3 regions of the Lacinutrix gracilariae genome follow, and region 2 is predicted to be linked to each of the others. Evidence: riboswitches for the same ligand, from Rfam matches in the RefSeq annotation. Region 2 holds a riboswitch; each other region holds the start of a gene.
What was found. Region 2 has a riboswitch for S-adenosylmethionine ahead of ACFSSB_RS04015 (Na+/H+ antiporter NhaC family protein). Riboswitches for the same ligand answer to the same signal wherever they lie in the genome.

Region 1: it holds a riboswitch for S-adenosylmethionine, as region 2 does, so the genes downstream of both, ACFSSB_RS08710 (homocysteine S-methyltransferase family protein) here and ACFSSB_RS04015 (Na+/H+ antiporter NhaC family protein) in region 2, are expected to answer to the same signal.
Region 3: it holds a riboswitch for S-adenosylmethionine, as region 2 does, so the genes downstream of both, ACFSSB_RS08765 (O-acetylhomoserine aminocarboxypropyltransferase/cysteine synthase family protein) here and ACFSSB_RS04015 (Na+/H+ antiporter NhaC family protein) in region 2, are expected to answer to the same signal.

Annotation. Positions count from the first base shown of each region.
Region 1 covers NZ_JBHULM010000011.1:344,150-346,422, reverse strand. The annotation lists gene epsC (serine O-acetyltransferase EpsC) at 1-41, shown strand, start outside; gene cysM (cysteine synthase CysM) at 41-931, shown strand; SAM riboswitch class I at 1,043-1,158, shown strand; gene ACFSSB_RS08710 (homocysteine S-methyltransferase family protein) at 1,212-2,213, shown strand; gene metH (methionine synthase) at 2,213-2,273, shown strand, end outside.
Region 2 covers NZ_JBHULM010000007.1:249,614-251,886, reverse strand. The annotation lists gene ACFSSB_RS04015 (Na+/H+ antiporter NhaC family protein) at 1-935, opposite strand, end outside; SAM-I-IV-variant riboswitch at 987-1,085, opposite strand; gene ACFSSB_RS04010 (TolC family protein) at 1,341-2,273, shown strand, end outside.
Region 3 covers NZ_JBHULM010000011.1:357,992-360,264, reverse strand. The annotation lists gene ACFSSB_RS08770 (hypothetical protein) at 1-1,125, shown strand, start outside; SAM riboswitch class I at 1,234-1,356, shown strand; gene ACFSSB_RS08765 (O-acetylhomoserine aminocarboxypropyltransferase/cysteine synthase family protein) at 1,475-2,273, shown strand, end outside.

The sequences.
Region 1 (2,273 bases), on a different contig from region 2:
TAACCTATCAATCTGAAATAAAAATAAAGACAAGAAAATAATGATAGAAGGAAAATCAATAACAGACTTAATTGGTAATACACCTTTAGTAGAAGCAACACATATTATACAAAAAGAAGGTGTTCGCTTGTTTTTAAAATTAGAAGGAAAAAATCCTGGAGGAAGCGTTAAAGATAGAGCTGCTTTTAATATGATTACCGAAGCCTTAAAACGTGGTGATATTAAAAAAGGAGATACGCTAGTTGAAGCAACAAGTGGTAATACAGGTATTGCTTTAGCGTTTATTGCACAGCTTTCAGGTTTAAATATGGTGCTTATAATGCCAGAAAACTCTACCAAAGAGCGCATTAAAACCATGCGTGCTTATGGTGCAGAATTAATTTTAACTTCTGTAGATGTTGGTATTGAAGGAGCAAGAGATTTAGCCATTCAATTAAGTGAAGAGAAAGGCTATTTTATGCTGAATCAGTTTGCTAATGAAGATAACTGGAAAGCACATTATAAAACTACTGGACCAGAAATCTGGAACGATACTAACGGAGAAATTACACATTTTGTTTCTGCCATGGGAACCACAGGAACCATTATGGGAGTTTCTACCTATTTAAAAGAGCAAAATAAAGACGTGGTAATTGTTGGAGCGCAACCTAAGGATGGTGCGAAAATTCCTGGTATTCGTAAATGGCCAGAAGCATACTTACCAAAAATATTTAATGCTTCTAAAGTAGATCAAGTAGTTGATGTAAGCGAAGAAGATGCAAGAGAAGTAGCCAATAGACTAGCAAAAGAAGAAGGTGTTTTTGCAGGAATGAGTAGTGGTGGCTCTGTAGCTTCTGCTTTACAAATTGCAGAACAAATAGATAAAGGAATCATTGTTGCTATTATTTGCGATATAGGAGATCGCTATATTTCTTCAGATTTATATGAATAAAATTGGTTATCCTATTTTTATTCTGTTATTTTACACTTTAATACTAGTTGTTAATTGAAATTATTATTGAAATTTCAATTAGTAAATGGTATTTGTTCATAATCGTATTGAATGTTATCACGAAAGGCAGAGGGAATAGACCCATTGAAGCCTTGGCAACCCTTTATAAAAAAGAAGGTGCTAAATTCTACTTTTTACTGAATCTTCAGTAAACAGACAGATAACCATAAGTAATTCTCTTACTTCCCTTCCTGATGACATTTATATAATTTAATATAACATGTCAGATATAAAACAAATTTTAAAACAACATATTTTAGTGCTAGATGGTGCCATGGGTACTATGCTTCAGCAGTATGATTTTACCGAAGAAGATTTTCGTGGTGAACGCTTTAAAGAATATCCAACTTCTTTAAAAGGTAATAATGATTTGCTGTCGCTTACCCAACCAGAAGCCATTGCAACCATTCATGCTAAATATTTTGAAGCAGGAGCAGATATTGTAGAAACCAACACTTTTTCTGGTACTACAATAGCAATGGCAGATTACAATATGGAAGATTTGGTATACGAACTAAATTTTGAGTCAGCCAAAATAGCAAAAAAAGTTGCCGAAGAATTCACAAAAAAGAATCCAAATAAACCTCGATTTGTAGCAGGAAGTATTGGTCCAACAAACCGAACAGCTAGTTTATCTCCTGATGTAAACAGACCAGAATATAGAGCCATTACTTTTGAAGAATTACGCGTTGCCTACAAGCAACAAGTAGAAGCTTTACTAGATGGAGGAGTAGATATTCTTTTGGTTGAAACCATTTTTGATACACTTAATGCAAAAGCCGCATTATTTGCTATTGAAGAAGTGAAAGAAGCACGAAATATCGATATTCCAGTAATGGTTTCTGGTACCATTACAGATGCATCAGGAAGAACTTTGTCAGGTCAAACGGTTGAAGCTTTTTTAACTTCTATTTCTCATATTCCATTATTAAGTGTAGGTTTTAATTGTGCTTTAGGAGCAGAGCAACTAAAACCTTATTTACAACGCTTATCTAATGAAACCGAGTTTTTTACTTCTGCACATCCAAATGCAGGATTGCCAAATGCATTTGGTGAATATGACCAAACACCAAAAGAAATGCAAACCTATATTGAATCGTATTTACAAGATAATTTAATCAATATTATTGGTGGCTGCTGTGGTACTAGTCCAGAGCATATTAAGTTAATTGCAGAAGTTGCAAAAAAATATAAGCCAAGAAAATTAGAAATAGAAGCATAATGGGGAAAACTAAAAATAAATACTTAACTCTTTCAGGTTTAGAACCATTAGTTGTAACTC
Region 2 (2,273 bases):
TAATCAATCCCTCCGTTTCTAGATACTAAAGCTGCTAAACCACCAGTTAACAATGAAAGAAGAAATATTTCTGTCATATTTGTAAAACCTGTGTATGCTATTTTAGTAGATTCTATTAAGGTAAAATCTCCATATACAATTCCTAAAAACACTCCAGAAATAACACCTAAAAGTAAGGTTACAAATACATTGACACCAATTACAGATAAGGCAATAACCAAAATATAAGGCGCTATTTTTAATACAGAATAAGTATAAACAGTAGTGTCTTCTAAATTAGAATCTAGTTGTAATCCTTGAAAAACAAGAATAGCAATAGTAAACAAAGCTGCTGGAAGCGCTATTTTAATATTCTGTTTAAATTTATCACTCATTTTGCAACCTAAAGATTGTGTTGCTGCAATAGTGGTGTCTGATATAATAGATAAGTTATCACCAAACATACTACCTCCTAATAAAGCACCACATAAAATAGCTGGATCTACATTACTTTTTTCTGCAAAACCTATAACAATAGGAGCTAAAGCTACAATTGCACCAACAGAGGTTCCTGTAGAAACCGATAAAAAAGCTGCAATTATAAAAACACCAAAATAAATATACTGTATTGCTATAAAGTCTAATCCTAAATTTACAATAGCATCTACACTTCCTGTGGTTTTAGTTATGGTTGCAAATGCTCCCGCTAACAAATAGATCAAGCACATGGTTAATATTTTATCATCACCACATCCTTTTAAAAGGGTGTTTATTTTAGAATTTATAGTTTGTTTAAACATTAAAAACGCAACTATTATACCTACAATAACGGCTATTGGTGCAGGTAAAGCATAAAAGTCGTTAAGATAAATTCCTACACCTAAAAAGGTAAATACAAATACAAATAAGGGTATTAATGCAGAGAATTGTGGTGTAATTGCTTTTGAACTTGCCATTTGTCTTTTTTTTTCATTTTAAAAAGGAAATAGCTATTCGTATTAGAAGTATGGGTTAACATTTTTTCCAATGAATTGGCTTATCTATTCAGCACCTTGCTTGTTATTGCAGGTTGCTATCTCCTTTTTATGAGATTCTTGATAATTAATTTAAGTGCGCAAAAGTAATATATAAAAACAGTTCTATTTCTTAATAAATGTTAATTTTTTATAAAATATTTAAGTTCTGTATTAAAGTGAAAAACAATGAACTAACACTTAAATAGAAAAAGGTTTAGAATTTATAAAAATCTCATCGATAAAATAAAGGCATTTGTATATTCAATACTCGCAAACGTCTATCGCTTTATAATAAGTAAGTATATAGTTTCATCTTTGAATTGTTAAATCAAAACACTCAAAAAAATGAAATTATATCTCATCCTTGCCAGCATATTCTTTATGCAGTTATCTTTTGCTCAAGAGGTTTCTGATAGCAACACACCAAAAGTGTGGTCTTTAGAAGACTGCATTAGCTATGCTTTAGAAAATAATATTACTGTTAAAGATGCAACTTTAAATAAAAGCATTGCAGAAGTAGATTATAGTAAAGCAAAATCATCTAGATTGCCTAACTTATTTGGTAGTGCATCGCAAAATTTTTCTAGTGGTAATACCATTGACCCAATTACTAGCGATTATGTTACAGACCAAATTCATAGTACCAATGTTGGTATTAATAGTTCAATGACTTTGTTTAAAGGAAACCAACTTAATAATGAAATTAAGCAAAACAAAATATTGTTAGAACAGAGTATTTTTTTAGAAGAAGTAGAAAAAAATAACATCGTTTTAAACATTCTAGAAGTATATCTGCAAACCCTTTATAGTAAAGAAAATATCGCTATTGCGGAAAACAATTTATTAGCTTCAGAAACAGAAGAAGAAAGAGCTAAAGCTCGTTTAGATGCAGGAACAATCGCTTTAAGTGATTATACCGAAGCACAAAGCCAAACAGCTACAAACAAATACAATGTTATAGCAGCTAAAAATGATTACCAACAATATATTATTCAGCTAAAACAATTGTTAGAATTATCTCCAATGGATGATATGCAAGTAGAAAGCATTGATGAAAACATGGATTTAATAAATCTTGAAATGGATAAAGCAACCGTTTATAGTAAAGCTTTAGGAATTCTTCCAGAAATACAAGCTAGTAATTTAAATATTGCTGCTAATGAAAAAGAATTAGATATTGCTAAAGGAGCTTTTTTACCAACATTATCCTTAACAGGAAGTGTAGGTTCAGGTTTCACTAGTGTTAATGACAATACGTTTTCAGATCAGTTTGATATA
Region 3 (2,273 bases), on a different contig from region 2:
CTTGAAAAAGTAATAGAATCACAATACATAACAAGAAGTATTAGTACACGTGCAGATGAGCTGGCAACACAGGCAAAAGAAATTAGTGCCTTAAATTTAATTGCAAGTAAATTATCTAATCTATCGTTACAGCTTTACAGTATTATTTTAAAAACTGGTTATGTTAAAAATGAAGAGGAAAGCCGTTTAGTAACCGAATATTTTAATAAAAGAATTCCTAAATTTGATTTAACAAAAACAGGCTTTCGTGAAAAATTATGGTTTTATAAAGCGCATTTATGGTATAGTTTTTTACTACAAGATTTTTTAAATTGTTATAAATATGCATCAAAGTGGGTAGATTTATTTTATCAAAATCCTAGTATGATAAATTTAAATCCCGTTTTTTTCTTAAAAGGAAATAACTACCTGTTAGAGGCTATTTATTTTATTAGAAATAAGCCAAAGTTTATTGAAAAATTAAACGAGTTTAAAGTTACAGTTGCTAGTGATGGTTTTCCTAAAGATGAAAACGTTGCCAGCTTGGTTTTTTTGTATACCAACTTTCATAATATAAATCAATATTTTATTGATGGTAGTTTTAGTGAAGGTTTAGCGCTTATTCCTCAGATTGAAAAAGAATTAATTCCGTATAGTAATAAAATTGATGCACACCATAAAATGGTTTTTTATTACAAATTTGCTAGTATGCATTTTGGAGCAGGAAACAATAAAGAATGCATTAAATATTTAGATAAAATTATTTCTAATAAAACGCTTTCTATGCGTGAAGATTTACTGTGTTTTTCTAGAGTTTTAAACCTGGTTGCGCATTATGAGGCAGGTTTAGATTATCATTTAGAAACCTTACTGCGTAGTACTTATAAGTTTTTAATTAAAATGAATGAGCTTCATGAGGTGCAAAAAGAAATGATAAAATTTATTAGAGGTTTGCAAGATATTTATCCGCAAGATCTTAAAAAGGAATTTAAAAAACTGTTGGTGGTTTTAAAACAATATGAAGATCATCCTTATGAGCGTCGTGCGTTTTTATATTTAGATATTATTTCTTGGCTAGAAAGTAAAATTGAAAATAAGCCTGTAGGTCAGATTATTAAAGACAAGTACTTAGCAGAGCACACCTAGTTTTTAGCCTTCCTCAAAAAAAAGAATGAAAAAAAAAGCTTAAAAAATTTGGATATTAAATTTTTGTAATGCAATATTTGTGCTCACAAAGTTCAAACACTTACTGAAATGTTATCAAGAAAGGTGGAGAGATAGACTCTATGAAGCCTTAGCAACCCTTAGATTTACTATGAAGGTGCTAAATTCTACTTAATGTTCGATTCATTAATCGAAGTATTGGATAGATAACTCAAACCCAATTACTCATCTGTAATTGGTATTTTCTTTTTAACATTTTTCTATTAAGTACGCTTCTAACGAGGCTTATTTGGCTTTTGGTTTAATTTATTTTAATTCAAAATTTAGAAAAATGAGTACACAAAAATTCGCAACTAAAGCGTTGCACGCAGGACACGACGTTAGTCAAACTTCAGGAACCAGAGCAGTTCCTATTTACCAAACTTCATCTTATGTTTTTGATGATTCTGATGATGCAGCAGGAAGATTTAATCTTTCGGTTCCAGGGTTTATTTACACACGATTAAATAATCCTACAAATGATATTCTAGAACAACGTTTAGCTGCCTTAGAAGGTGGTATTGCAGCAGTAGCAACTGCTTCTGGAACTGCAGCAATTTCAACAACTTTATTAACTCTTTTAAAAGCAGGTGATCATATTGTTGCCTCTAGTAGTTTGTATGGAGGAACCTATAATTTACTAAGTGTTACCTTACCAAGACATGGTATTACAACTACTTTTGTGGATCCTTCAGATGTTGAAAACTTTAAAAAAGCAAGCCAAGAAAATACAAGAGCATTTTTTGTAGAATCTTTAGGAAACCCAAAACTAGATGTTTTAGATATTGAAGCAATTGCTGAGGTGTCTAAAGCAAATAAAGTGCCTTTAATTGTTGATAATACAGTAGCAACACCTTATTTGTTAAACCCAATAGAGTATGGTGCTAATATTGTAATTCACTCGTTGACCAAGTATATTACTGGTAACGGAACCTCTCTTGGTGGAGTTATTATTGATGCAGGAACTTTTGATTGGACCAATGGTAAATTTCCTGAATTTACAGAACCATCTCCTGGTTATCATGGTTTAGTGTATAGCGAAGCTATTGGTGCTGCTGCTTTTATTGCAAAAATTAGAGTCGAAGGACTAA